4 regions of the Shewanella oneidensis MR-1 genome follow, and region 4 is predicted to be linked to each of the others. Evidence: predicted binding sites of a transcription regulator. Region 4 holds the regulator's gene; each other region holds the start of a gene.

Region 1 (7,576 bases), 2.1 Mb from region 4:
CTTACTGGCCACTTTATGCTGCGCTTCCTGCTTGAGAGTGGGTAACTCGCTGATTTGAATTGTAGGAGGCACAGCCCAAGCCGAGAATCCGACAAAAACAGTGGCGATGGATGTAGCCAAAATGAGTTTTCGCATCAACAAGTTACTCCGTTAGATTAAATGATTACAGCAGAATATGTTCTGCTTTCACTTTTATCGTTAAGCCGCTATCGAGCTGAACATGAATGTCTTCTTTATTAATGTCGGTGATCACGCCGGCTACTGGCGTCATACCTAACTTAACATTGACACGTTGCTTCTTCGCTAAATCAGTCAATTGCGCTTGCACTAAGTTCACTACAGGTTCGACCTTTGGAGCCGCTTTTGCTGGGCGCTCAGTCTTACGTGCAGGAACGGCAACTTTCTTAGGGGCTTTTTTCGCCGGAGCTTTACCCGCTGGAGCCGCTTTCGGTGTTTGAGCAGCACGCTTAGCTTTGGCTTTTTCTTGGCTTTCTTTCAACATGGCTTGAGCATGATCAATATGCTCTTGCTCTAACTCACCACAAGGCTGACCATCAAGATCGACACGCTGTGCACCGGCCTTTACCGATTTTAGGTAGCGCCAGCTGCTGGTGTAGCGTCTTAACGCCACTCGCAGTTGCGTTTTACTGACTTTAGAATCATCAGCCAACCTTTCAGCCAAATCTTGAAACAATCCGATTTTTAATGGCTTAGTTTCACCTTCAGCAATAAAGCACAAAGGAAATGTTTCATACAAATACGCCAAAATTGCGTTGGTGTCGGTCAACTTATCTGTTGATTCCATCATTACTTCCACAGTTAAAAAGGGACATCGAATTCGAGGTGATATAAATCAGCTTCTTACGTGTCGTTCATCTTGGTTAAGCCCACAATTGAGCCAAAGTACAAATTAGCATTCTCGCCGAGTTAACTAAAGTTAAAAAATATAAGTTAACAATTTTTTACGGCTAAACCTATCAGGCTTATTCAGACCATACCTAAATAAGCCTTATCAGGACATGCGCTATTATAAGGCGCACGCCACCGATTGCGACCATGAATTATGCGTTATTGTACGCAAATTAAGCAAATAGGCATTTTTCGAAGCTTTTTACCAATAATTCCAAGCCCTTTTGGTCTTCTTCGTCGAAGTGATCAAAAATAGGACTATCGATATCCAGCACAGCGATCACTTTTCCATCAGCCCGCACAGGGATAACAATTTCTGAATTACTGGCCGCATCACAGGCAATGTGGCCGTCAAATTGATGCACATCGGCAACACGTTGGGTTTGGTTAGCCAGTGCTGCGGTGCCACACACACCCTTTCCCATAGGAATGCGGGTACAAGCGACTTTTCCTTGGAAAGGACCTAACACTAACTGTTCGCCGCGCATCACGTAAAAACCAACCCAATTTAGCTCAGTTAAGTTATCGTTGAGCAGAGCCGAAAAGTTAGCCATGGCAGCCACTAAATCGTCTTCACCTTCAAGTAACGCCAGCACTTGACGATTCAATGATTCATAAAATTGCGGTTTCATATGCATCCTAAGAATTATTCGACAGCGTCGTCCTTCTTAGACGCTTTTTTCGCTGCACTTTGTTTTGTTGGCGTACTATTAACTTGAACGACGCCTTTAAGCAAGTTTGTCAGCTCATCTTTATTGTTAGCAAAATAGAATGCGAGCTGTTCGGTCAGACTTTCATCAATTCCGAGCTGCGCGTTTTGAATAAATGGAATGAGGTTGTCAGCGATATCGAGCATCTTATCGTAGGCATCAGCCTCCTTTTTCGATGTGAATGTCATCTTTTCTACCCCTTCTCTTACCACGACAAACTGTGTAATAACTGCCATGACTGCCCTCGCACTGTTTTTATATACAGTAACCAGAATGACATAAAGTGAACTAGTGATGCAAGTGTTCTGATTATTCTGATATTATGTGAACGTTTTGCGTTGTCGAGATGAGTCAAGAAATTGGGTATCTCACCTTATAATTTGTTTAATTCGGATTATTTGCACTATCTCAATGGCTTTGGGGCTAATATAATATTTTTATATGCATGAAAATACAGCAGAAAACTCTGTAATCCTCTGTCGTTCCTGCGACTTGGCCATTCGGAAACGCGCCCTACCGACGGGTGTAAGAGCGTTGTGCCCGCGCTGTAACACTGCTCTTTATGACACACCATACTGCTCAGTGAATGGCATGTTGGCACTGTGCATTACCGCGTTGGTATTTTATTTTCCTGCTAATTTTTTCCCTGTGTTGGAAATTCATTTCCTAGGCAGTATTCGCACTACGACTGTGTTTCAAGGCGCTTTTGCCGTCTTCGACCAAGGGTATTGGGTTGTAGGTATAGCCGTGCTCGCCGCGGCGGTGGTAGGCCCAGGTTTATTGATCCTGTCGATTCTCATCCAACTCTTAATTGTTAAATGGGGGCTTGATAGCCCATTGGGGCGCCATAGCCTCAAACAATTATTAAAATTTCAGGGACTCCTGTCGCAACTGACTATGCTCGAGATTTATGTGATTAGTTTCCTCGTTTCCTCGTTTCAATTATCAGACTTTTCAGATATTTACTTTGGAATGGGGACCTTTTGCTTCACCATGCTTTTTTTAGTCACCCTATTTTTACAGCGTGAATACGATATTGAGCATATGTGGGGTCTTCTTATGCAGGAGCGTCACTGAGATGAAGCAGCAAGGAAAAGATTTAGGTCTCTGTTTATGTACAGTTTGCAGGCAACTCAATGGCAGTGATGATAGCCACTGTAGTCGTTGTGGATCAGAACTACATGTTCGCGACTATAGCAGCTTACAAAAAAGCTGGGCGCTGCTGATCACTGCTGCCATTTTATTGGTCCCAGCGAACCTCTACCCTATAACTGTGCTCACCAATCAGGGAAAGGTACGTCACGATACGATCTTCTCCGGTATTATCCATTTAGTACAATCGGATATGTTTCCTATCGCCATTATCGTGTTTATTGCCAGTATTTTAGTACCTTGGGTGAAAATTATCGGTCTTGCTACTTATCTGTGTGCAATCAGTTTTAATTTGCCCATTTCAAAAAAGAAACTCATGGTGGGATTTCATATTATCGAGTGGATCGGCCGCTGGTCGATGCTCGATTTGTTTGTGATCTCACTAACGGTTGCCCTTGTTAATATGGGGCAATTACTCGATGCGAAGCCGGCTCCTGCGGCCACGGCGTTTGCATTAGTGATTTTACTCACTCAACTTGCCGCAAAAGTTTTAGACACTCGTTTACTCTGGGATCGATTGGAAAATCAAGATGACACAAATTGAATCGCCAAAAGTTGTGAAGAAAAAACTCTTTTCGCCGATTTGGCTGCTCCCTATTGTGGCGCTCGCACTCGGCGCTTGGCTGGGTATTAAAAGCATCAAAGAATCGGGCGTTGAAATTCAGATCCACTTTCCCAGTGCAACGGGAATTGATGTGGGCAAAACCTTAGTCAAATACCAAGGTTTAACCGTCGGTAAGGTGAAAGACATTGGCATTGACGATGATCTTAAAGGCGTGAACGTGAAAGTGATGATGGACTATCGCGCTAAACCTTTCTTAAATAAAGAGACCCTCTTCTGGTTAGTCACCCCAAAGGCGAGTATCACAGGCGTTGAAGGTTTAGATGCGCTGTTTTCGGGCAACTATATTGCCATTCAACCGGGTAAAGGCAATGCCGCAACGTTCTTTGAGGCTGAGCGTCAGCCACCACCGATGCAAATCGGCTCCGAAGGGGTGATGATTGAACTCACTGCCGATAAGCTGGGTTCATTGGACGTTGGCTCACCCGTTTTCTTTCGCCAGATCCCTGTGGGCAGTGTCGTCAGTTACCGCTTAGATGGTAACGCGAGAGTCATTATCAGTGCGTTTATTCAAGAACAATACGCGCGTTTAGTGAAGAAAAATTCCCATTTTTGGAATGTCTCTGGTGTAAAAGTCGACGCCAGTTTAGCGGGCATTAAGGTCAATACCGAGAGCTTGGCCTCCATCCTTGCGGGTGGGGTGAGTTTTAGTTCCGATGAAAAAGCAGCAGCTGCACAAAATGGCGACAGTTTTGCCCTCTATGATTCCGAAACCAGTGCTTTAGGCGGAGTTGAAGTGAGCTTAACCATGAACGATGGCAATGGGATTGATAAAGGCACCCGCATCGTATATCGGGGTATCAGCGTTGGCTCGATTCAAAGTAAAAACCTCACCACCACTGGCGTCACAGCGATTGCCAAGTTTGAGCCTGAGTATGCCAATTTATTAACCAGCGACGGACGTTTTTGGTTAGAGGGCGCGGATATTTCACTGTCTGGTATCAAAAATCCTGAACGTTTACTGACAGGTAGCGTGATTAACTTTTTACCTGGCACAAATGCCAATACGGCGCTACCAAGCAGCTTCGCTCTGCAATCCTCAGCACCTGATTTACTGCAAGCCAAAAAACGTCTGTTGACTATCACCTCAGCAGAAAATATGGGATTAACCGCTGGTGCAGAAGTGCGCTACAAACAGTTGCCTATTGGCCAAGTTCTTGCGGTGAAGTTAACTAAAGATCTTTCGGCGGTAGAATATCAGCTTGAACTACAACCTGAATTTGCCAGTTTAGTCCGTAGTGATAGCTATTTTATACCTGAGTCGGCGCTGAGTGTCGATGCATCCATTGAGGGGGTATCTGTCAAAACCCGCGATCTGGCGACATTAACCAAAGGTGCTGTGAGTCTTATTCCCGGCAGCAATAACACGCCTGTTGCAGCCAATGCGCGCTTATCACTCTTTAGCTCTGTTGAGGAAGCGAAGCAGTTTTTCGAGCGCCAGCAACGTCTTTATTTTACGTTGACCAGCCAAGATGGCGCAGATGTCAGCCAAGGCTCGCCAATTTACTATAAAAAAATGCAAATCGGTCGTGTTGAGTCGGTGAATTGGCAAAGTAAAACTGAAGACTTTGCGATTAAGATCGCCATCGATAAGCAGTTCCAGCCCTTAATGCAAAAACCGAAAGTATTTTGGCGTAATAGCGCACTGGATGTCAGCGCCAGCCTAGCGGGTATTGACGTCGCCGTTGCGCCGCTTCAGGGCGCACTAAAAGGCAGTATCAGCCTAGGCTTATTGGAGAATCCCCTCGCAGATCCTACTGCTTCGCTCAAACTTTATGAAAATAAACAGTTAGCCTTAGCCCAAGCGCAAGCTATTAGGCTCACCCTATCCGCCTCGGCTAAATTGGCCGCTAAAGCAGCGATTCGTTATCAAGGGCACCAAGTGGGTGAAGTGACTCAGGTTAAGCTTAATGCAGACCTCAATACCCTCTCGGCCACCGCCTATCTCTATGGCGAATATGCGGATCATTTCAGCAGCAGTGACGCCGAGTATCATATGGTCGAAGCACAAATTTCTTTAGCGGGCATTAAAGCCCCAGAAACCTTAATCACAGGGCCTTATATTGGGGTGTTACCAGGTAAGAGCAAACAAAAGGCCACGCAATTCCAAGCTAAACTCGTTGAGAGCAGCTATGCCAATGTGGCCGAAGATGCGCTCAAGTTTACCCTAGAGGATAGCAACCTAGGCTCGATGAAAGTCGGCACGCCTATTTTCTTCCGTGGTCTTAAGGTTGGCCAAATCGACGGCTACAGCCTGTCTTCTCAAGGTAACAGTGTGTTAATGCAAGCACACATTGAGCCGCAATACCGTCACTTAGTAAATAAGACGAGTCAGTTCTGGGATGCTTCTGGTATCAAAGTGGATGTAGGGATTTTCTCAGGCGCGCAGATAGAAGCGGGTTCACTTGAAACCCTACTGGCGGGCGGCATTAATGTCGCTACCAAGGAAACAACACAAGCAAACAATCGCTTAAGCCAAGGTGCTGTGATTACACTGCAGCATAAAGCCCAGACTGAATGGCAGGAATGGGCACCCGCGCAATAGCTCCTGTGCAATAAATAATTGTGCTATCGATTTAAGCTAAAACAGCTAAAGTCTCTAAACGCGATAGTTAACTCTTTAAAATCAGGCGCACTAGGTAAATCCTAATGCGCCTGATTTTTTATCATCTTACAGTCTTATACTGCTTATCCATAGAACCAGTAACAAACCGCAATGGCGGCACTGATCCCTGCAAAATCCGCCGTTAAACCACAGGCAAGTGCATGACGGCCGTGGCGAATGCCCACTGAACCAAAATAGACCGCCAGCACATAGAATGTGGTTTCAGTACTACCTTGGAAAATCGCTGCCAGTCGACCTGCAAAAGAGTCCACACCATGATGCGCCATGGTTTCGAGCATCATCGCCCGCGCGCCTGAGCCACTAAAGGGTTTCATTAGCGCCGTTGGCATAGCATCGACAAAACGGGTATCCAACCCGAAAAGGCTCACTCCGCCAGCGATGAGTTGCAGTAGGTAATCCAATGCCCCCGAAGCCCTCAGTAAACCAATGGCCAGCAGCATAGCTAGCAAGTACGGAATAAGTTGAATGGATTGATTAAAACCCGCCTTCGCCCCTTCAATAAACTCATCATAAATGGGTACTTTACGAACACCTGCCACCAGCACAAAACTAAATACCAGTAGCAATAATATCCCGTTACCCATGGCGGTCGACACAGTGCCAATCGCTTCGGCCGTTAGGGTCATCAGATAAAAGCCGCTGGCGACTAATGCCGAGAGGATCACCGCGCCATATCCTAGTACCACGGCATTAAGCAGTGACAGTCGCTGGACAAATGCAACGGTTAGCAATCCCGCTAATGTTGATGCTGAGGTAGCTAGGAGTATCGGCAAAAAAATATCCGCAGGAGCCGCAGCCCCCTGCTGGGCACGGTACAAAAACACCGTGACAGGCACTAAAGTCACCGAGGAGGTATTGAGCACTAAGAATAGAATTTGTGCGTTGGTAGCAACGGTTGTCACCGGATTAAGACTCTGCAAATCCTGCATAGCCTTTAAACCTAAGGGGGTTGCGGCATTATCCAGCCCAAACACATTAGCCGTTAAGTTCATGGTCATACTGCCAAAAGCAGGATGCCCCTTAGGCACTTCGGGCATTAAGCGGCGTAGCAATGGCTCAAATATAAATGCTATGGCTCCAACCACCCCCGCTTTTTCACCAATGCGCATCAAGCCCATCCACAGGGATAAAACCCCGACTAAGCCTAAGGCGATTTCGGCTGACAGTTTTGCGCTGGCAAATAGCGCCTCAACAGCATTAGCGAGCACTTCGATATGCCCATTCGCGAGTTGTACCCCTATCGCCAACAGCGATATGAGGAAAAACACTAACCACACCCGATTCAGCACTCTGCCCCTACCTTATTTTTTATTATTTTGCCTTCGTTTTACACGTTCTCTTACTTAATGCAAAGCGGTTACGCCAGCCACTAAATACCCCAACAGCGCGGCATAAAACGCAGGATAAAATCCCTGCCCCAGTAAGGGATTATGATATACTTGCCACAGTTGATACACAGCCTAATCCCGTTATGGTTCAATTAAATCCAAATTTTATCAATACAATTTCCCAAGAATTACCTGCTCATCTCTCAATGGACGAATTTATTGCTGCTTG
Region 2 (7,576 bases), 1.2 Mb from region 4:
TGCGCTAAATATTCCGCCGCTGACCAAGCTAACGACAGGCCATCATAGGTTGATGTACCACGGCCAATTTCGTCCATCAGTACTAAACTTTGCGCAGTGGCATTATGAAGAATATTGGCAGTTTCGGTCATTTCCACCATAAAGGTTGAACGGCCAGAGGCGAGATCATCTGAGGCGCCAATACGGGTAAAAATTCGATCGATGGGACCAATCGTTGCACGTTCCGCTGGCACAAAACAGCCAATATGGGCCATGAGGGTAATAAGCGCCACTTGACGCATATAGGTTGATTTACCGCCCATGTTAGGGCCGGTAACTATCAACATTCGCCGCTGATTATGCAGTGTTACTGGGTTGGCGATAAACGGGGTTTGACTGACTCGCTCAACTACAGGGTGGCGACCTGCCTCGATTTTAACACCTATTTCGCTGCTCAGTTCTGGGCTGGTATAACCGAGGGTTTCGGCACGTTCAGCAAAATTGCTGAGAACATCAAGCTCGGCAGCGGCTCTGGCGAAGTCTTGTAATTCATGCAACTTGGGTAGGATCAAATCGAACAATTCGTCCCAGAGTTGTTTTTCAAGGGCGAGGGCTTTGCCTTGGCTAGAAAGTACCTTTTCTTCATATTCCTTAAGTTCTGGCGTGATGTACCGCTCCATATTTTTAAGGGTTTGACGGCGTTGATAATTTAATGGCACTTGGTTGGATTGTAGTCGGCTGACTTCAATGTAATAGCCATGGACTCGGTTGTATCCGACCTTCAGTGTCGCAATGCCTGTGCGTTCCTTTTCCCGCGCTTCGAGTTGTACTAGATAATCACTGGCACCTTCGCTTAAGCCACGCCACTCATCTAATTCTGCATTGTAGCCTTCACGGATCACGCCGCCATCACGGATAAGCATAGGGGGATTATCGACAATGGCGTGCTCAAGTAGTTGTTGTTCTTGTGGAAATTCGCCCAAGAGTTGGCCAAGTTTGACTGTATGGGGAGCGCTTAATTGGCTTAAAGACAGTTGCAATTGCGGTAACAGGCTTAAGGCTTGTCGCAGACGGGCAAAATCTCTCGGGCGTGCTGTACGCAGTGCCAGTCTAGCCATGATCCGCTCAATATCGCCGAGTGCTTTAAGTTGTTCATGCAATGACTCATGCACTGCGGTTTCAAGTAATTCATTGACTGCTGTTTGGCGGGCCAAAATGAGCGCATGATCCCTAAGGGGTTGATGGATCCAGCGTTGCAACATCCGGCTACCCATGGCTGTGGCAGTGTTATCGAGCACTGCAGCTAAGGTGTTATCTCGACCACCACTTAAATTCTGTGTCAGCTCTAGATTACGGCGAGTGGCAGCATCCAAGACAATGGTGTCGGTTTGATTAAAGCGAGTAATAGCATTGATATGGGGTAGGGCGGTACGTTGGGTATCTTTGACATATTGCATTAAGCAGCCCGCCGCTTGCAGCGATAGGCGAGCATCGGTTATACCAAAGCCATGTAAATCCTTAGTGCCAAATTGGGCGAGTAACAGTTTGATGCTGGTATCGTAGTCAAACTCCCATTCTGGGCGGCGGCGTTTACCTTTGAAATGGTGCAATAAATCCAGTGCACCAAAATCTTCGCTATAAAGAATTTCGACCGGATTGGTACGTTGCAATTCGGCTTCGAGGGACTCTTTGGTCTCTAACTCGGCAATAACAAAGCGGCCAGAAGACACATCAAGAGTCGCATAGCCAAAACCTACTTTGCCCTGATAAACAGCAGCTAACAGATTGTCCTGTCGTTCCTGTAATAGGGCTTCGTCGGTTAAGGTGCCTGGAGTGACGATACGTACGACTTTACGCTCAACGGGGCCTTTGGAGGTTGCTGGATCGCCAATTTGCTCACAAATCGCAACCGATTGACCTATCTGTACCAGTTTCGCCAGATAACCTTCCACTGCATGATAGGGAATGCCCGCCATAGGGATCGGATCGCCGCCACTTTTACCACGGGCAGTGAGAGAAATACCTAATAATTCTGAGGCACGCTTAGCATCATCATAGAAGAGTTCATAGAAGTCACCCATGCGATAAAACAGTAACATATCGTGATGTTCTGCCTTCATGCTCAAATACTGACGCATCATTGGGGTGTGTTTTTCTAAATCATCGGTATCTATAGGATTCATTAAATCGTTTTCGTCCGTTATGCCGGCCCTAAATAGGGAATAAAGTCATACAGTAATGGGATCAAAATCAGCAGATTTGTATTCTTACTGTCTAAAATCAATTGGCGCCAATCTTAGCAACAATTTACGGAAAATTGATCCGTAAACCGTGGATATTCACTGTTATCTTGATTAATTCGTCGTGTTGCTATGTAACCGCTTGTCTAAGTTGGAAAATATTAAGACGTAAAAATAATTCATCCTCAGGCCTTGATACTGTATGATTGTACAGTATACTAGTCTGCAGATAATGACAAAGAGCCTCGCTTTTTGATCACCTGCTTTATTAAATTGAATATCACTTTTGACAGTACTGATACTGTCTAGATGAGGGAACAGGAATGAAGGTCGATCCAAACAAAGAGAAAGCACTTGCTGCGGTATTGAGCCAAATTGAGAAGCAATTTGGTAAAGGCTCCATCATGAAGCTGGGCGAAGACCGCTCTATGGATGTTGAGACCATTTCTACAGGTTCTCTTTCCCTTGACGTCGCTCTTGGGGCAGGTGGTTTGCCTATGGGCCGTATCGTTGAGATCTATGGTCCAGAGTCATCAGGTAAAACAACTCTGACATTAGAAGTGATTGCCGCCGCTCAGCGCGAAGGTAAAACCTGTGCCTTTATCGATGCAGAACACGCTCTTGATCCTATCTACGCGAAAAAATTAGGCGTTGATATTGATAACTTATTGTGTTCACAGCCCGATACCGGTGAGCAAGCCCTTGAGATTTGTGATGCATTAACCCGTTCTGGTGCGGTTGATGTGATTATCGTTGACTCGGTAGCGGCATTAACACCAAAGGCGGAGATTGAAGGTGAAATTGGTGACTCACACATGGGCTTAGCGGCTCGTATGATGAGCCAAGCAATGCGTAAGTTAGCGGGTAACCTCAAGCAATCGAACACTCTGTTAATCTTCATCAACCAAATTCGTATGAAGATTGGGGTGATGTTTGGTAACCCAGAAACCACAACGGGTGGTAATGCTCTGAAATTCTATGCCTCTGTTCGTTTGGATATCCGCCGTACAGGCGCTATCAAAGAAGGTGATGAGGTGGTTGGTAACGAGACACGCGTAAAAGTCGTTAAAAACAAAGTTGCAGCGCCATTTAAACAAGCAGAGTTCCAAATTCTATACGGTCAAGGTATCAACCGTACTGGCGAGTTAGTTGATTTAGGTGTAGCCCATAAACTGATTGAGAAAGCAGGCGCTTGGTATAGCTACAAGGGCGATAAAATTGGTCAAGGCCGTGCAAATGCGGGTAAATATTTGACTGAAAACCCAGCTATAGCCGCTGAAATCGATAAGACATTGCGTGAGCTATTGTTGAGTAACCCGAGTGCCCTGGCATCATCGGCATCCGATGATGACAATGTCGAGGGGAATATTGATTTAGAAACAGGCGAAGTGTTCTGAGTCAGTCAGCCCGTCAAATCGCGGTCGCGCTGTTAGCGCGCCGCGATTATTCCCGCCAAGAAATCCGAACCAAACTGCTCGAAAAAGGCTTTGAAGTTCTTGATATCGATCCTGTGCTCGATGATTGTGAAGCGTCTGGATTTATCAATGATAAGCGCTATGCTGAGCTCCTCGTTCGTAGCAACATCGCCCGCGGCCATGGGCCTATACGCATTCGTCAAGCCATCGCTCAAAAAGGGCTTACTAAGGATTGTATCGAGGCTGCGTTAATAGCGACTGATTATGATTGGTTCGAATTAGCCAAAGCCAAAGCCAAAGCCAAAGCCATCAAAAAATATGGTGTCCCTAAAGTGACAGAGGTTAAGGGGTCTCAATCACGAGAGTTGATTGCAAAAGAAAAAGCCAAGCGGGTGCGGTTTTTATTGAGCCAAGGTTTTAGTTATGAACAAGTCATCTATGCCTTAGATTATGACCCTTTGGAAGATAATGATGACTAAGTTAGTGGTATAAACTTGCTTCAGTAAGCTATGCTTGTCATCCCTTATCAATTTCAACACGCCCTAGTTGAATTTGTTCGTTTCCACCACTTTTACGCCACGCTTTGGTGATAAGCCCTGTCTTAGCTGCAAACTCATCGAAAATATTAGATTCCTAAGCGCGATATCGCTATTCAAGGCTGGTCGTCTTTCCTCAGTCTGCTTATAATGCTCGGCAAATAGAAATACGGCTACCTCATGGTGTAGCTGGTCATGCTTACCCAATTCAGGACGATTTCATGTATCAAACGACAGCAGCGCTTAGAAGTGCTTTCCTCGAATTTTTCCGCAGCAATGGTCACCAAGTTGTGGACAGTAGTTCTCTTGTACCAGGCAACGATCCCACGCTCTTATTCACCAACGCCGGTATGAACCAGTTCAAGGACGTGTTTCTTGGCATGGACAAACGTAGCTATACACGTGCGACCACTGCCCAACGCTGCGTCCGTGCGGGTGGTAAACACAACGACTTAGATAATGTGGGTTATACCGCACGTCACCACACTTTTTTCGAAATGCTGGGTAACTTCAGTTTTGGTGATTATTTCAAAGAAGATGCGATTCGTTTTGGTTGGACATTCCTGACCGAAGTATTGATGCTACCAAAGGAACGTCTGTGCGTAACTATTTACCAAACAGACGATGAAGCCTTTGAAATCTGGAATAAAAAAATAGGCGTTGCCGCTGAGAATATCATCCGTATCGGTGATAACAAGGGCGCGCCATATGCTTCAGATAACTTCTGGCAAATGGGCGACACCGGTCCTTGTGGTCCTTGTACCGAAATTTTCTATGACCACGGCGACCACATTTGGGGCGGACGTCCAGGCAGCCCTGAAGAAGATGGCGATCGTTTCATCGAAATTTGGAACATTGTATTCATGCAATACAATCGCCAAGCCTCTGGCGAAATGTTGCCGCTACCAAAACCATCGGTTGATACCGGTATGGGTATCGAGCGTATTGCCGCGATTATGCAAGGTGTTCATTCAAACTACGAAATCGATATTTTCCGCGCTTTGATTGCTAAAGCGGCTGAAATCATCGGTGTGGCTGACTTATCTAACAAGTCACTGCGCGTGATTGCCGACCATATCCGTTCATGTGCCTTCTTAGTTGCCGATGGTGTGATGCCATCGAACGAAGGTCGTGGCTATGTACTGCGCCGTATTATTCGCCGCGCCGTTCGTCATGGTAACAAGTTAGGTGCAACCGAAGCCTTCTTCTACAAGTTGGTTCCGACGCTGATCGATGTGATGGGTGATGCGGCTAAAGGCCTGGCTGAAACTCAAGTTATTGTTGAAAAAGCCCTTAAAGCGGAAGAAGAACAGTTTGCCCGTACATTAGAGCGTGGTTTAGGCATTCTGGATAGCGCATTGAACGAATTACAAGGTGACACCTTAGACGGTGAAACAGTCTTTAAACTGTACGATACCTACGGCTTCCCTGTGGATTTAACTGCTGACGTGTGTCGTGAGCGTAACATTATTGTCGATGAAGCTGGTTTTGAAGCTGCGATGGCTGAACAACGCAGTCGCGCGCAAGCCGCGGGTAACTTTGGTGCCGATTATAACGCAGCACTTAAGATCGATGCTGAAACCGCATTCTGTGGTTACTCAGAACTTACTGGCAATGCCAAAGTCACTGCACTGTACCTAAATGGCGAGTCAGTGCCTGCGATCAACACTGGCGATGACGCTGTCGTTGTGCTCGATGTAACCCCTTTCTATGCTGAATCGGGCGGCCAAGTGGGTGACAAGGGCGTATTAATGGCTCAAGGCATTGAGTTTACGGTTAACGATACGCAAAAGTTTGGTCAAGCTTCAGGTCACAAAGGAACCTTAACGGCTGGCAGTTTAAGTGTTGGCCAAGTGCTTGAAGCCAAAGTGGATAAAAAGCTACGTCACCGCACTCAGTTAAACCACTCTGTAACTCACTTATTGCATGCTGCACTGCGCCAAGTGTTGGGCACTCATGTTACTCAAAAAGGCTCATTGGTTGACCCAGAGCGTTTACGCTTTGACTTCTCCCATTTCGAAGCGGTAAAACCTTTCGAACTTAAGCAGGTTGAAGAGTTAGTCAATACGCAAATTCGTCGTAACCATGAGCTTAAAGTGGCTGAAATGGCGATTGATGAAGCCAAAGAAAAAGGCGCTATGGCGCTCTTTGGTGAAAAATATGATTCACAGGTTCGTGTCGTGACCATGGGCGATTTCTCAATCGAACTTTGTGGTGGTACGCATGTTGGCCGCACTGGTGATATTGGTTTATTTAAGATCACTTCAGAAGGTGGTATAGCCGCAGGTGTACGCCGTATTGAAGCGGTTACAGGTGCTGCGGCTATGGCATATGTGGCGCAGCAACAGGCTGAGCTTGAGGAAGCCGCATCACTTCTGAAAGCTGATGCTCATTCAGTTGTTACCAAACTGAAAGTCCAATTAGATAAAATGAAGCAACTTGAGAAAGAAATGCAGCAACTTAAAGATAAGTTAGCGGCTGCAGCAAGTGCGGATTTAGCGGGTGATGCGGTAGTGGTTAATGGCGTCAATGTGCTGATTAAAAAGCTAGAAGGCGTTGAAGCTGGTGCGTTACGCGGTCTGCAAGATGAGCTTAAACAAAAGCTTAAATCCGCTATTATCGTGTTAGGTGTAGCACAAGAAGGTAAAGTCAACCTTATTGCAGGTGTTAGCAACGACTTAATCGCTAAAATCAAAGCGGGTGAGCTGGTTGCTATGGTCGCCACACAAGTCGGTGGTAAAGGTGGTGGTCGCCCTGATATGGCCCAAGCAGGTGGTAGCCAACCAGAAAATCTGGATGCGGCACTGTCACAAGTATTACCTTGGATTACTGAGCGTTTAGCTTAAGAGGTTGCTGTGCTCGAAAAACGAAAGCTTAGTGGTAGCAAGCTTTTTGTGAAGAAGTTTGGTGGCACTTCGGTGGGTTCAATTGAACGTATCGAAGTGGTTGCCGAACAGATTGCAAAGTCCGCTCACAGTGGTGAGCAGCAAGTATTAGTTCTTTCTGCTATGGCAGGGGAGACAAATAGGCTATTTGCGCTAGCAGCGCAAATCGATCCCCGCGCGAGTGCTCGGGAACTCGATATGTTGGTCTCAACGGGTGAGCAAATTAGTATTGCGTTGATGGCGATGGCGTTGCAGCGTCGCGGTATCAAGGCAAGATCGCTCACTGGCGATCAAGTGCAAATCCATACAAATAGTCAGTTTGGTCGTGCCAGTATTGAGAGCGTCGATACGGCGTACTTAACGTCCTTGCTCGAACAAGGCATTGTGCCGATTGTGGCAGGGTTTCAAGGGATCGATCCTAATGGCGATGTCACAACCTTAGGTCGTGGTGGTTCCGATACGACGGCTGTAGCGCTCGCCGCAGCGTTAAGAGCCGATGAATGCCAGATATTTACCGATGT
Region 3 (7,576 bases), 1.2 Mb from region 4:
ACACCGAGAGTATTAGCGGGGCAGTCATTACGCTCTTTGGCATCCAGTGCCATCGATCTATCCGACGGTTTTATCTCGGATATTGGGCATATCCTCAAGGCGTCAAAGGTTGGTGCGGTCGTTGATGTTGGCGCTATTCCTTTATCTCGTGCGATGCAAGACACCGTGAGTGAAGAGCATGCTTTAGGTTATGCACTCACGGGTGGCGAAGATTATGAGCTGTTATTTACTGTGCCAGAGGCGCAAAAAGGTGCGTTAGAAACCGCCCTCAGCCATGCAGGTACTAAGTTTGTCCGTGTTGGGCAAATCTGTGCGGGCAGTAAGCTTAAGTTGCAACTTAATGGTGAGCTATTTACGCCACCGTACCATGGTTTTGAGCATTTTTAATGAAGTTGTTATCCCAAGATCAGGCGCTATCGCGCCTGTCCCTTAAAAATCCCATTCATTTTTTAGCCCTCGGTTTTGGCAGTGGCTTAGCGGCTAAAGCTCCCGGTACTTTTGGCACTTTGGCGGCGATTCCTGTCTATTTACTGTTGGCGCAGTTACCTTTGGCGTGGTATTTAGCCGCAACTTTAGTGTGCGTGATTGCTGGGATTTATATCTGTGATAAGGCCGCTAATGACATGGGGGTACACGACCATGGCGCGATTGTATGGGATGAAGTTGCAGGTTTATTGATCACTATGATTGCCGCCCCCGCCGGTATTCTGTGGCTCGCAGTCGGTTTTGCGCTGTTTCGGCTATTTGACATCCTAAAACCATGGCCGATTCGATGGCTTGATGCCAAAGTGGAAGGTGGTTTTGGCATTATGATAGATGATGTCTTAGCAGGTGTTTTTGCACTTATTTGTCTGCAAGTGATTGTCGTTATTAGCCAATAATATCTTTAGGTTATTTATCTTAGTTAACCCGAGTTGAAGTTAGTTACCCTATAAATGCCAATGCCTTATCTGTTGTAGATAAGGTATTGGCTATCACGCGTTATTCTCTTTGCTGTGACTTACTGTAATAGTGCTCTTACTGTAATAGTTCTCGTGCATTGGCGAGAGTGTTAGAGGTAATCGTGTCGCCACCGAGAAGTCTGGCTAATTCTTGGATACGTTGCTCCTTATCCAAAGGCGTCATTGTGGTTTCTGTACTTCCCGCCTTGTTGAATTTATTCACAAACATATGTTGATGACCATTACCTGCAACTTGAGGTAAATGGGTTACACAAAGTACTTGAGTCGATTCCCCTAAGCTACGCAGCATTCTGCCAACCACAGCAGCGGTCGGGCCTGAAATTCCGACATCCACTTCATCAAAAATAAGGGTAGGAGTGGCTACTTTCTTGGCGGTTATCACTTGGATCCCTAAACCGATACGAGACAATTCACCGCCAGAGGCAACCCGTGAAATCGGTTGTAAAGGCTGTCCTGGGTTGGTTGTGACCATAAACTCTATGTTATCGCTACCATTTACCGACATAATCTCGGGATTAAAATTAACTTCAATAGTGAACTTACCCTTGGGCATATTCAGCTCGTGGATGGATTGAGTCACCAGTTTATCCAGCTCTTTTGCATAGCGCGCGCGGCTCTGACTCAGTTTTTGTGCGTTTGCTAAGTAAGCTGATTTACTCGCTTCAACTTGGAGTTGGATTTCCTCTAACTTAGTTTCATCGTCATCGAGGGTTGTGAGTTCCGCTTTGAGTGCCAAATGATGCTCGGCTAATTTGTCAGGGCTGACATGGTGCTTACGTGCCAGTTGCATGGCCTTTGAGAGTCTTTCCTCTAGATAGGCAAAATACGCTGGATCGAGTTCGAGTTTACTCAGGTAATGCTGTAATTCTCCTGCACTCTCTTGTACTTGAATGAGGGCTTCATTCAACATAGTGCTGACATTGGTCAATGCAGGATCGTAGCTTTGCAGGTTTTCGGCAAGGCTTACTACCTTGTTAAGCAGTGACTCAATATTGCTCTCTTCGCCGTCAGTGAGTAAATATAGGCTGGCTTGGCAGCTATCCACCAGTTCAGTGCCATTGGCGAGGCGTTTATGCTCTTGCTCAATTTCTTCAAATTCACCGACCTTGAGGTCGAATTCATCTAGCTCTTCAACTTGATATTGCACCAGCTGTTTACGGGCAATACGTTCATGCTGCGAGGCTTCTAATTGCTTGAGTTCAGCTTCGATTTGTTTGCAGCGTTGATAACTGGCCGTGACGGTATCAATCAGCAGTCTATGGTTAGCATAGCTGTCGAGCAAGGTTAGTTGATGTTCACTCTTTAGCATGGCGTGGTGGGCGTGCTGACCATGGATCCCCACAAGCAATTGCCCGAGTAATTTGAGTTGAGTTAAAGGTACGGGATTGCCATTAATATAGGCGCGTGAGCGGCCATCGCTACCAATGGTGCGCCGTAGAATACATTCGTCATCAAGTTCGAGATCGTTATCCTCGAGCCAACGTTTAGCAAGGGGAACATCGTGTAGCGAAAATCGGGCACTGACTTCGGTTTTACTCGCGCCAGGACGGACACTGCTGGCATCGGCGCGATTGCCTAGGCACAGGCCTAAGGCGTCGATGGCGATGGATTTACCGGCACCAGTTTCGCCGGTAATGCTGGTCATACCGGGGCTAAAATCCAGTTCGAGAAAACGGACGATAGCGAAATTATTGATGCTGAGTTGGCAAAGCATAGTGAGTTCCTGTCGAAAAACTTACCAAATCACTGTATTGATAAACAGTATATACTGATTTTATATACAGTAAAGTAACTTTGGGTGAATAATCGACATATTGCGACAAGCTAAAGTCTAATAGCTTGTTTATGAATAGGTTTTAACAAGTTGTTCTAAAATGGGCAAGCTGAAAAAAGTCACAATAGTGCCAAATAATATCCCCTGCGCACAGGTTGAGGCTTGGGTGTTATAGCGCTGAGCAAGTAAATAGACACTGGCCGCCGTAGGTAAGGCACTGAGGATAACGCCCATTACTAAGTAATCTCCTGTAACGCCAATGCTTTTAAGCATGAAGAAAACCAATGCGGGTTGTAGGATTAATTTAAAGAGGTTGATAAGGCACAGTTCGACAAAATTTGTCAGGCTGAATAACTTACTATCTTTTTGGTAACGCATGGCTTTAGCTAATACCATGCCGACGGCAAATAGGGCGCAGGGGCTTGAGGTATTACCTATTTGTTGGATCATTAATGCCACGCCAGACGGCAGTGTGATCCCAAGCGCCGAGATACTAATGCCGATAAAGCAGCCGATAACGATGGGGTTTTTAGTGATGGCCAAACACATAATTACCACAGCGTGGTGTTGTCTGTGTTTATTTGTCGTAAGCTCCAGCGAGACCAAGGCCACAGCAAACATAAGCACGGACAATAAACTGGCTATGGCGGCGACCAGGGCGCTTTGTTGTTCAGGAAATATAATCACCAGCAGCGGAATACCAATAAATGCGGTATTGCCAAAGGTGGCGTTGAGGGCGCGCACGGCGGCGATAGCATGCTGTTTTGGGTTAACGAGTAATGATATACCAATACACATTAGGTAAATCACCAGCATGGCGGCACTGTAGCCTGCGATAAACCGCCATTGCAGAATTTCCTCAATCGGTTGCTGCGCCAGTGCAATCAAGAGTACAGCAGGAAACGCAATATAGTAGACATATTGATTGAGCACTTGGTCGGTTTCAACTGGGAGAAAACGCAGTTTTTGCACAAGTGTGCCCAGTAGCATGATCCCGAAGACGGCAAACAGAGGGGTTAAAATGGTCATATCCCTCACTCATCCTTTTGTGTTTCTTATCCTGTAATACAAGCTTACTGACGCTTAATCTGATTCATGCCGAGCAAGAGCGTCCCAGCGACTATCTCAGCGAATTGACAATAATCGGCGCTAGTGCAGTAAATTTATGGGCAAAATAGCATAGGATTAGCCTTCGAGGCTATTGCGCTATGGTCGTAGAAATGAATAATTCTACGTTTAAAACACAATGAGTTAGTGCCTTATACCGATAAGTAGCACTCACGCTAAACGATTGGGATTGAAGATGGCGGATGATGTTGGCGGCGAGCTACAGTTAATTTACCTGTTTGTGCATTTAGTCAATGCGGGGAGTTTTTCCCAAGCTGCTAAAGATCTCGATATGCCTATCGCTACAGTGAGTCGTAAGCTGGCAAAACTTGAAGAAAAACTCGATAAGCAATTGTTTATGCGAAGTACCCGCAAGTTGAGGTTAACCGAGGAAGGTCTAGCGTTATTTCAGCGTTATCAAAGCGTGATTGCGCAGTTCGATGAACTCAGTGGCATAGGCAGCGATAAACCCGAAGGCACATTGCGGATTGCGGCGCCGATTTCGATTATTTCAATTATTTTTATTCACGCTTTAAATGAGTTTGGCCGTTTATATCCCGATATCCGCTTACACATTTCCCAAAGCAATGAGTTAGTGGATTTAATTGATAAAGGCATTGATGTAGCGATTGTGGGCGGTGCCCAACCTGACTCCTCGTGGGTGTCGAGCACTTTAGGTGAGCTTGATTATCGACTCTTTGCGACGCCGGAATATTTAGCCCATGCCCCTGAATTAACCCATCCCGATGATCTTGAAAATCATCAGCTGATCAAAGTTTGGCCGCTGTTTAATTGGCATTTAAAGCACCCTAATGGCGAGTCTTTCTATTTTAATGGCCCAACAAAACTCACGCTCACGGATCTCCATGGTGCGATTCAGGCGACTTTAGATCATGGCGGCATTCTCTATGGGCCAGAATTATTTGTAAAACAACAGATTAAAGAGGGGCGTTTAAAAGTGCTCTTACCGGAATGGATTGGCGAACAACGTAGGATTTCGATTCTTTATCACCAGCGTAGTCAGCAACCGCTGAAGGTGAGGGTGTTTATCGAGTTTATGCAGTCTAAGGCGCCCGAACTTTTTTCAATGGCTTAAGATTCGCGTTTACGGGGTTTAAGGGTATTTTTGCTCATGGAGTTTTGCGTTTGCTTTGCATCTTGCAGGCTAGTACGTGTGGCGGGCACAATGCCGAGTTCAAGGTAATAATTGACTAAACGGCGCAGCTCAAACAAAGAACCAATACGATTTTGCTCGCTTATGGTGAGTTTCCAAGTATCGGTACGGCCTTCGCTGTTTGTTAAGATAAATCCTTGATAAACGAGTTTTTTCATATTGAATGGGGTGTTAATTTACCCCAATCCTCCCGTGATTTAAATCTGCCGTATCATGTTACCTAAACCGTAAATGACTTTAGGTAACATGGGCGAGATACTCAAGGCAACTGAAGAGATGAATCCTAGATCTTCAGCTAGTTTGGGTTTGATATTTACGCGACGCTGATACCGATATTCGATACACCCGCTTCGATAATATCTTTACGCAAACCTTTAACGAATTCGGCGGTAATTTTGGGATTTTCTTCGATGATTTCGAGCAGCGTATTTTGCAGTGCTCTTTCTTCTTCCATCACTTCATGGGCGAAGACATAGTCATCTAAGGCGTCATCGGTTAAATCCACATCGCTAATGGTTTCAATGTAGTTTGCCACAGTGCTTGAGGATAACTTGCTGATATTGGTGATATCTTCCTCAAGATTGGTTTGAATCGCCCCAAGTAAAGTGGAGAGCGCAACCACGGCATCCATCGCAGGATAAACACCGTAGGTGTCAAAATCGGCGGGTTCTGGGGTGTTGTCTTCTAAGCGCTGTAAATGCACATCAATATTGAACTTCAGCTTGTTGTCGTACTGGGATTGCCAAAGAAGCTCGAGCACTGTGCTTAGTACCGCAGGATCTCCAAACTCGCAAACCTCTGAAAACAATTGATAGTTGGGTAACATTCGTTGGCAAAGGGCAATGGCAAAGAGTTTTTTCTGTGGTAGTTCTAGCGCTTTTAAACGCTTAAAGAAGCCCGTTTTTTTGGTCATCTGTTATTTCCGCTGATAGCTGTGATAGCACTTGTTTTGCTGCCGATTCTACCTTAGTTAGCTCATCAAGTAACTCTAGTATTTCCGGTTCGAGATCTTCAACACGGGCCTCACGTTTTAACGCAGATTCAATCTCTTGGCATAAACGCTGGGTAGTAGGTACCCCGCAATAGCAACTTGCGCCATGGAGTTTGTGGATGGTGCTGAGCATCGTTACTTGATCGTTCTGGCTCAATGCCGCTTCTATGGCTGATACAGTTTGAGGCAGAGAATCGAGCAGCATACGTAGCATATCTAACGCTAAGCCCGACTTATGGTTAGCTTGGGTCAGGCATAGATCCCAGTTGAGGGTATGTAAATCAAAGTGAGTGAATTTAGGCCGCGTGATCCAGCGGTTAATCTCCGCTTTAAGTGCGGCTTCATCTATGGGTTTGGGCAAATAACCATCCATGCCGCTACCTAAAATCAGCTCGCGCTCCTCGGCAATCGCATGGGCGGTCACGGCAATAATCGGCGTATTGCGGTTCATCGAACCTTGGCGAATTTGTTTGGTGGCACTGATGCCATCGGTGCCCGGCATTTGAATATCCATAAAGATAAGATCAAAAGTGCGAGTCTTCGCCTGTTTTACCGCTTCCTCACCGCTATTGACGGCGATAACGGTAGTGACTAACTCATTGAGTAAGGTATCTATAAGCTTTAAATTGGCGAAGTTATCATCCACCGCTAATACGGTAAGCGATTGGCGGGCTGCAGGTACAGCAATGCTTACGGGCGGTAATAGGTCATATTCCATCGGTGGGTAGAGCATATTACGCGCCAGTTGGTGTTCGCTTACGGGCAGTGATAACACCACGTCAGCATTGGGGCGAATAAATTGGCTTAACATGTCTTGTTCTTGGCAGTCGAACAGCACAATCAAACAATCCGTTTTAGCTTTGGCTTGAATTAAGGTGCTGACCAAATGGTTTGGATTGTTAAACCCATGGCAACTTAACAACACATAATCAAATTGATGCTCAGTCGTTGATAGGGTTGTCTGTAAACTAGGAATATGCTGATGGTGAGTGACCTTAGTATCCCATTGTTTTAACTGACGACTAATCACTGAATGGGTGAGCACTCTTGGCTCATAAAAGAGCACGGTTTTATTTTGTAGTTTTTCAAGAGGCAACGAATCGCCAATTTGGAACTGACCAAGGCCTAACGGCAGAGTAAACCAGAAGTTAGAGCCCTTATCCACCGACGAGGTAAAGCCTATTTGTCCGCCCATTTGATTGACGAGCCGCTTAGTGATCACCAGCCCAAGCCCTGTTCCGCCAAAACGGCGAGATATCGATGAGTCGGCTTGACCAAAGGCTTGGAAGAGGAAGTCCTGCTGGCTTTCATCGATCCCAATCCCGGTATCGATAACATCACAGCGCAGCACAACCTGCTCATCGGTTTGGGCTTGTAATTCTAATTTAACCAGTACGCTGCCTGAGTCGGTAAACTTGATAGCGTTGCCAACTAAGTTATTGATAATTTGACAAACACGCATCGAATCGCCATTGACATTGTCGGGGACATTCGGCGCGATATCGACAACTAACTCAAGCCCCTTGGCCTGTGCGCTACCGGAGATTAAGGTGATGGTTTCACCCAGG
Region 4 (7,576 bases):
TAAGGTGACGGGGCGTTCAATGCCTCGCAGCACGCTGTTTATTGTCATCGCAATCATGCCCGTTTTTGGTGCCAGCAAACGGCCCGTACGAGAACGGCCCCCTTCGGAGAAATATTCCACCGAATATCCCTTAGCAAACAGCTGATCGAGGTATTCGCGAAATACTGCGGTATAAAGTTTATTGCCGTTAAAACTACGGCGGATAAAGAAAGCACCGCCACGGCGGAATAACGGTCCCGCAGGCCAGAAGTTTAAGTTAATGCCCGCAGCAATATGTGGCGGCACCATACCTTGGTAATACAAAATGTAGGATAACAGCAGGTAATCCATATGGCTGCGATGACATGGCACATACACAATCTCATGGCCATCGTGGTGTAATTGTCGAATTTGCTCGGCACCTTTGATATTGATACCGCTGTATAACTTGTTCCATAACCAGGTTAAAAAACGCTCGGCAATACGCACTAGGCTATCTGAATAATTTGCAGCGATTTCATCAAGATATTCAATGGCGGTTTCACGCGCTTGCGTTTCAGAAATCTTCTTACTGGCCGCTTCTTCTTGAATCGCCTTACGTAAGGATTCGGATTTAAGCAGAGAATCAAATAACGCCTGACGATTGGGCAACACAGGACCCGTCATCACCTTGCGTTGACGGCGAAAATGCACCCTAGCCACTCGAGCCAATTTATGGGCAATCCCCATATCGGTACCATGCTCATCGGCCATATAGCGCAGTGACACAGCATTGGAAAACTGCACAAAATTATGACGACCTAAAAATAGAATCATCAAACATTTACGTAACCAAGTAGGATTTTCGCGCTCCAGCACCGCGGCCTTCATTGTGTCATCTTCTTTACCTGGAGTACGACCCCAATACAGACTGACAGGTACCAGTTGAATATCTAACTCAGGCTTCTCTTTATGCACCGCCAACAGGCGCATAAAACATTCGAGGAAAGGCTCGTTACTCGCACGATCACCAAATAACGGTTTACGCCCTTCAAGGCACACCACGCGAGGCGCCACTACACCATTAACCACTAAAGGCTCGTAGGGGCTTGGCAAACCAAGCTTAGCGGTGATCTCGCTTAAAGCCGCAATATCACTGAGGGATTCTGTTTTCATTACATAGGCGAGTGGTCTGGAGGCATCCAGATTCAGATCAGCAAAGGGATCCTGCGGCACAACAATGGTGTGCACTAAGTATTTTTGGATCCAGCGTAATGATTTCAACCAAAGAGAGTCTTGTTTAGGCATTATTCTTATGCAATGTAAGTACGTTCATTAGCCCAATAGAATACCAGATTCTAGGGAATATTCGCTAATACTCTCCAATCCCGTTAAAAAGTGGTTAATACTTGCACTATGAATAATACTGTATATACTAACAGTAACTGTATAGAAAAACAGGAAAGACCATGAGACCCTTGACGCCACGCCAAGCTGAAATTTTAGAGCTGATTAAACGTAATATTGCCGAAACAGGCATGCCACCCACTCGGGCCGAAATAGCCACCCGCCTGGGTTTTAAAAGTGCAAATGCCGCTGAAGAACACCTTAAGGCACTGGCAAAAAAAGGCTGTATCGAGATCATGCCCGGCACATCCCGCGGGATCCGTCTCCCTGTTGAGGAAGAAGATAACAGTGAAACGGGTCTTCCACTCATCGGTCAAGTAGCTGCGGGCGAACCCATTCTCGCTCAAGAGCACGTAGAACAGTATTACCAAATCGATCCTAGTATGTTCCACCCGACAGCCAATTTCTTACTGCGCGTTAAGGGTGACAGTATGAAAAATATCGGCATCCTCGAAGGTGATCTGCTCGCCGTTCATAAAGTACAACAAGCTCGCAATGGACAAGTCGTCGTTGCTCGCGTTGACGATGATGTAACCGTCAAACGCTTTGAAAAAAAAGGTAATGTAGTCTATCTACATGCCGAAAATGAAGACTACTCACCCATTAAAGTCGATTTGAGTTTCCAAAGTTTAACAATTGAAGGGCTCGCCGTAGGGGTGATCCGCAACGGAGATTGGCTATGAACAAACTATTAGGTAATGCCCCGCGTCACCCCGGTTTATGGCTCGATACTGTTCGGGACGCAGATAGTGATTGGCAGCATACGCCAATTGTCACTATGCCAACCCAGAGCCAAGGCCGCCAAGAACTGACACAACTGAGCAAACAACTGGCCCAACTGAGCCAACAGGGAAGATGGATCGTGTTAATTAATCCACCCAGTATTGGCTACAAGCAGCTATTGGCAAACGCAGGCGTTCGTATGGATCGAGTGTTACTGGTGCACGCAAAAGATGAAGTCGAAACCCTGTGGGCAATGGAAAAAGCCTTAATCAGCGGTACTTCTAGTGCTGTGATAACTTGGACCCATGCCCTCGATGCCCGCGATAATCGTCGTTTACAAATTGTGGCAAAGAGCGCCCGTGCAATGGGAATAGTGCTTGAAGGTGCAACAAATGACTTGCCCTCAAATGACAATCTCGCGCCATCCACCAAATTTACTCAACCCGCTTTTTTCAGCTCTGTTCATTAAAATTTTGTACTCCGTATTTAGCCTTGAAAGCCGCCTCACCAATGAATGTGAGGCTTTTTTTTGGCAATTTTTCAGACAATTAGAAAAAGAAGTGATCTTGATCAATTTTTAAACAGCAAGTATGGTTGATTAAGGCGTGAATAATATATCGCCAGTTTAGGCATAGATATCGAGTTTTTATCGAATATCACTCGCCCACACAAATTGAGAAGAATGGGTTTATTCAGCAGTATGTGCCAGTGTGGCTAATACCAGCAGTAACAATACTTGATCATAAGTAAGCCGCCAACGCACGTTGAAGTCAGAAACACTTTTTTGGGAACTGAAGAGTTTGCATAGAGTTGAGACTTACTGTGTTGCTCTTCTTTGTAGTTGCTTTTCGCAATTGGCAGAGGAGAAGTCTTGTGAAGCAATGGTTGTATTGTTTACTCGTGGTGCTATTCGCCCCACCGTTGGCCGCATCGGACATGCGGTACAACATGACACCTGGCGTAACAGAAATCAGTGGTAAGGTTTATCACTTACACATGACGATTCTGTATATCTGCTGCGCGATAGGCTTAGTGGTTTTTGGCGTGATGATTTATGCCATGATCAACCACAGAAAATCCAAGGGCGCGGTCGCGTCTCACTTTCACGAAAGCACTAAAGTTGAAATTGCTTGGACGGTAATTCCGTTCGTCATTTTGATTTTAATGGCTATTCCAGCAACTAAAACGCTTATTGCAATGGAAGACCCTAGCAATGCCGATCTCACGGTCAAAGTGACGGGCTCACAATGGAAATGGCATTACAGCTACTTCGACCAAGATATTGAGTTTTACAGTATTCTCGCCACACCAAGACCTCAAATTGAAGGAAATGAGGTTAAAGGTGAGCATTACTTACTCGAAGTAGATAAACCCCTTGTTCTGCCGGTAAATAGAAAAATCCGTTTTTTGATGACCTCTGAAGATGTTATCCATTCATGGTGGGTACCTGATTTTGCAGTGAAAAAAGATGCGAATCCTGGGTTTATCAACGAGGCTTGGACACGTATCGACAAACCCGGGATTTATCGCGGTCAATGTGCTGAACTATGCGGTAAAGATCATGGATTTATGCCGATAGTTGTAAAAGCACTTCCCGAAGCCGAATTTGAGGCTTGGGTCAAAGAGCAAAAACAAGCCGCAGATGCCGCCGCGCAAGCTGCACAGGCCGCATTATCACAAAACCTGAGCAAAGAAGAGCTGATGACGCAGGGAGAGCAAGTTTACCTTGGCCACTGCGCAGCCTGCCACCAACCGAATGGTGAAGGTCTTAAAGGTGTATTCCCACATCTTAAAGGCAGCCCGATTGCAATGGGCCCGCTCGGTGCTCATATTGAAATTGTGCTCAATGGTAAAGCGGGTACGGCGATGCAGGCCTTTAGCAAGCAATTGACTACACAAGAAATTGCCGCAGTGATTACCTATGAGCGTAATGCGTGGGGCAATAACACGGGTGATGCGGCGCAAGCCAAAGACGTTGATGCCCATAAATCCGGTGGCACCAATAGCGAACCAGTAGCAACGACTCAGCCCCCCTCAACCACCGATGCGCCCAAAGCGGTGACTGAGCCCATCGCCAGTGTCGATCCCGCGAGTCTTCCCACGCTCACCCATGAAGCGCTGATGGCCGAAGGGGAAAAAGTCTATGTCACTTTCTGTGCAGCCTGTCATCAAGTCACTGGTGCAGGCATGCCGCCCGCCTTCCCAGCACTTGCAGGTAGTGCTATCGCAACAGGCCCCTCAACCAATCATATCGATATCGTGGTGCAGGGTAAAACGGGCACTGCCATGCAGGCATTTGGCAAACAACTCACCCCGCAACAGCTTGCTGCCGTCATTACCTATGAGCGCAACGCATGGGGCAATAATACTGGCGATACGGTGCAACCCGCTGATATCGCACGCCATGGAAAGTAGGGGATTAAATTAAGATGAGCACTCTGACTCAAGATCAAATTGCCAGCCATGATGAACATCATCACGGTGCACCTAAAGGCATCATGCGCTGGATACTCACGACTAACCATAAAGATATTGGCACCCTGTATTTATGGTTTAGCTTTATTATGTTTTTAACTGGTGGTGCGATGGCCATGGTGATCCGCGCCGAACTATTCCAGCCCGGATTACAACTCGTTGAACCTAACTTTTTTAATCAGATGACCACGGTTCATGGACTGATTATGGTGTTTGGCGCGGTAATGCCAGCCTTTACAGGGCTAGCGAACTGGCTGATCCCCATGATGATTGGGGCACCTGATATGGCGCTACCGCGGATGAATAACTGGAGTTTTTGGATCCTTCCCTTCGCCTTTACCATTCTGCTTAGCTCATTGTTTATGGAGGGAGGCGGCCCCAACTTTGGTTGGACCTTCTATGCGCCACTCTCAACCACCTATAGTCCCGATAGCACAGCGTTATTTGTGTTCTCCATCCATATTATGGGCATCAGCTCGATTATGGGTGCGATCAACGTGATCGTGACCATAGTCAACCTGCGCGCCCCAGGCATGACTTGGATGAAGTTACCGCTATTCGTCTGGACTTGGTTGATTACCGCCTTTTTGCTTATCGCCGTCATGCCCGTACTCGCGGGTGCGGTCACCATGGTATTAACCGATAAGTTTTTCGGCACTAGCTTCTTCGAGGCCGCTGGTGGTGGCGATCCCGTGATGTTCCAGCATATTTTCTGGTTCTTCGGTCACCCCGAGGTCTATATCATGATTTTGCCGTCCTTTGGCATCATATCCGCCATCGTTCCTGCCTTCAGTCGCAAACCATTATTCGGCTATGCATCCATGGTGTATGCGACTGCCAGTATTGCGATTCTGTCCTTCCTCGTGTGGGCGCACCATATGTTCACCACTGGTATGCCGGTGTTTGCCGAGTTGTTTTTCATGTATTGCACTATGTTGATTGCAGTACCCACCGGAGTAAAAGTGTTTAACTGGGTGGCAACCATGTGGCGTGGCTCCCTGAGTTTTGAAACCCCAATGTTATTCGCGGTGGCCTTTATTATCCTGTTCACTATTGGCGGCTTCTCTGGCTTGATGCTCGCTATAACCCCCGCTGACTTCCAGTATCACGACACTTACTTTGTCGTAGCTCACTTCCATTATGTGCTGGTGACAGGTGCAATTTTTTCCATTATGGCGGCGGCCTATTACTGGCTCCCCAAATGGACCGGCCATATGTACAGCGAAAGGTTAGGCCAGTGGCATTTTTGGTGTTCAGTCATTTCGGTCAACGTGTTGTTTTTTCCGATGCATTTCTTAGGTCTTGCGGGAATGCCAAGGCGTATTCCCGACTACTCGATTCAATTTGCCGATGTAAATCAAATCGTCTCGATTGGGGGTTTTGCTTTTGGTCTATCTCAGTTGATCTTCCTCGTGCTGGTGATTAAGTGCATTCGGGGCGGTGAAAAGGCACCCGCCAAACCATGGGAAGGCAGCGAAGGCTTAGAGTGGACCCTACCAAGTCCAGCGCCCTATCACTCTTTCACCACGCCACCCGAGGTGAAATAACATGCAAAACCTACCCAAACAACCAAGGATAAAATCAAACCGTCGGCTGATCAGCCTGCTGGTTTTAGGCTGTCTTGCGATGTTTGCCTTTGGGTTTGCGTTGGTGCCGCTCTACGATGTGCTGTGCGAAAAACTGGGGATTAATGGCAAAACATCTAATACCGCCAGTAGTTACCAAGCAATCACGGTAGATAAAAACCGCGTGGTGACTGTGGAGTTTATCTCACAGATACAAACGGGCATGCCGTGGAAATTTGAGCCACAAACTAAACGGCTCGAAGTACATCCAGGTGAACTGATCCACACGGCATTTTTAGCGCAAAACTTATCAAATAGGCCGATTGTGGGTCAGGCGATACCATCAGTTTCACCTGGGCAAGGTGCGGCCTATTTCAATAAAACCGAATGCTTTTGCTTTAACCAACAACACTTAGCGGCAGCGAGTCGCGCTGAGCTGCCGTTGATTTTCTTCGTGGACCCTCAATTGCCTGAGTCGATCCACACCTTAACCCTCTCTTACACCCTCTACGACATTACCGACAAGCAGTTAGCGTCTGCCATAGAGCAAGGAGCTGCAAAATGACCACTAAGCATGAAACTTATTACGTCCCCGCCCAGAGTGCATGGCCAATTGTGGGAGCGATTGGCTTATTCTTAATAGCCTTTGGCGCAGGGCAGTTTGTAACACAATTAAAATCCGGCAACTCTGGAGGTGGATACATCCTATTTGCGGGAATTGCCGTGATCTTATTTATGCTTGTAGGCTGGTTTAGAACCGTTATCCAGGAATCGATGACGGGCCTTTACTCCCATCAAATGGACAGATCGTTTCGCCAAGGCATGAGCTGGTTTATTTTCTCCGAGGTGATGTTTTTTGCCGCCTTTTTTGGTGCCTTATTTTATGCCCGCATGTTTGCAGTGCCTTGGCTTGGCGGCGCGTCCAACAATGCCATGACCCACGAGGTCCTATGGCCGAATTTTGAAGCCGTTTGGCCACTCCTTACCACTCCCGATGGCACAAAAACCGAAGCGATGCCGTGGAATGGTTTGCCTTTAATCAACACCATTGTACTGCTAACGTCATCAGTCACCTTACATTTTGCCCATATCAGCTTAGAAAAGGGGAAACGCTCGGCCATCACACTCTGGCTTGGACTCACGATTTTGCTAGGGATTGGCTTCCTTGCCCTACAGGTTGCGGAATATCGTCATGCTTACGAGGAAATGGGGCTGACTCTGACTTCAGGTATCTATGGCAATACCTTTTTCCTGTTGACGGGTTTCCATGGCATGCACGTTACCCTCGGCACCATATTCCTATTGGTCCTATTTTTCAGGGTACTAAAGGGACACTTTAGTGCCGATAAGCATTTCGCCTTTCAGGCTGGCAGTTGGTATTGGCACTTTGTCGATGTGGTTTGGCTCTGTCTGTTTATTTTTGTGTATGTACTTTAAAACAATATCAA

The links. Region 4 encodes LexA, which represses DNA repair genes until DNA is damaged. Its sites were predicted from a motif close to TACTGTATNNNNATACAGTA; they were not measured.
Region 1: a site for LexA is predicted at 1,867-1,886, ahead of SO_RS11995 (YebG family protein). Genes of this name have one in related genera too.
Region 2: a site for LexA is predicted at 2,416-2,435, ahead of recA (recombinase RecA). Genes of this name have one in related genera too.
Region 3: a site for LexA is predicted at 2,707-2,726, ahead of recN (DNA repair protein RecN). Genes of this name have one in related genera too.

The regions. Positions count from the first base shown of each region.
Region 1 is NC_004347.2:2,738,189-2,745,764, forward strand. Features, by position in the region: gene prc (carboxy terminal-processing peptidase) at 1-135, opposite strand, end outside; gene proQ (RNA chaperone ProQ) at 164-805, opposite strand; gene SO_RS11990 (GAF domain-containing protein) at 1,083-1,541, opposite strand; gene SO_RS11995 (YebG family protein) at 1,556-1,855, opposite strand; gene SO_RS12000 (paraquat-inducible protein A) at 2,061-2,696, shown strand; gene SO_RS12005 (paraquat-inducible protein A) at 2,698-3,315, shown strand; gene SO_RS12010 (PqiB family protein) at 3,302-5,938, shown strand; gene SO_RS12015 (nucleoside recognition domain-containing protein) at 6,082-7,308, opposite strand; gene rsmF (16S rRNA (cytosine(1407)-C(5))-methyltransferase RsmF) at 7,491-7,576, shown strand, end outside.
Region 2 is NC_004347.2:3,569,199-3,576,774, reverse strand. Features, by position in the region: gene mutS (DNA mismatch repair protein MutS) at 1-2,162, opposite strand, end outside; gene recA (recombinase RecA) at 2,543-3,616, shown strand; gene SO_RS16025 (regulatory protein RecX) at 3,634-4,113, shown strand; gene alaS (alanine--tRNA ligase) at 4,392-7,016, shown strand; gene SO_RS16015 (aspartate kinase) at 7,026-7,576, shown strand, end outside.
Region 3 is NC_004347.2:3,603,086-3,610,661, reverse strand. Features, by position in the region: gene thiL (thiamine-phosphate kinase) at 1-387, shown strand, start outside; gene SO_RS16190 (phosphatidylglycerophosphatase A family protein) at 387-881, shown strand; gene recN (DNA repair protein RecN) at 1,018-2,676, opposite strand; gene SO_RS16180 (AEC family transporter) at 2,806-3,765, opposite strand; gene lldR (LysR family transcriptional regulator LldR) at 4,040-4,939, shown strand; gene SO_RS16170 (DUF3319 domain-containing protein) at 4,936-5,175, opposite strand; gene SO_RS16165 (YjaG family protein) at 5,331-5,930, opposite strand; gene barA (two-component sensor histidine kinase BarA) at 5,905-7,576, opposite strand, start outside.
Region 4 is NC_004347.2:4,797,762-4,805,337, forward strand. Features, by position in the region: gene plsB (glycerol-3-phosphate 1-O-acyltransferase PlsB) at 1-1,266, opposite strand, end outside; gene lexA (transcriptional repressor LexA) at 1,428-2,048, shown strand; gene SO_RS21390 (cell division inhibitor SulA) at 2,045-2,557, shown strand; gene coxB (cytochrome c oxidase subunit II) at 2,962-4,503, shown strand; gene ctaD (cytochrome c oxidase subunit I) at 4,518-6,110, shown strand; gene SO_RS21405 (cytochrome c oxidase assembly protein) at 6,112-6,693, shown strand; gene SO_RS21410 (cytochrome c oxidase subunit 3) at 6,690-7,565, shown strand.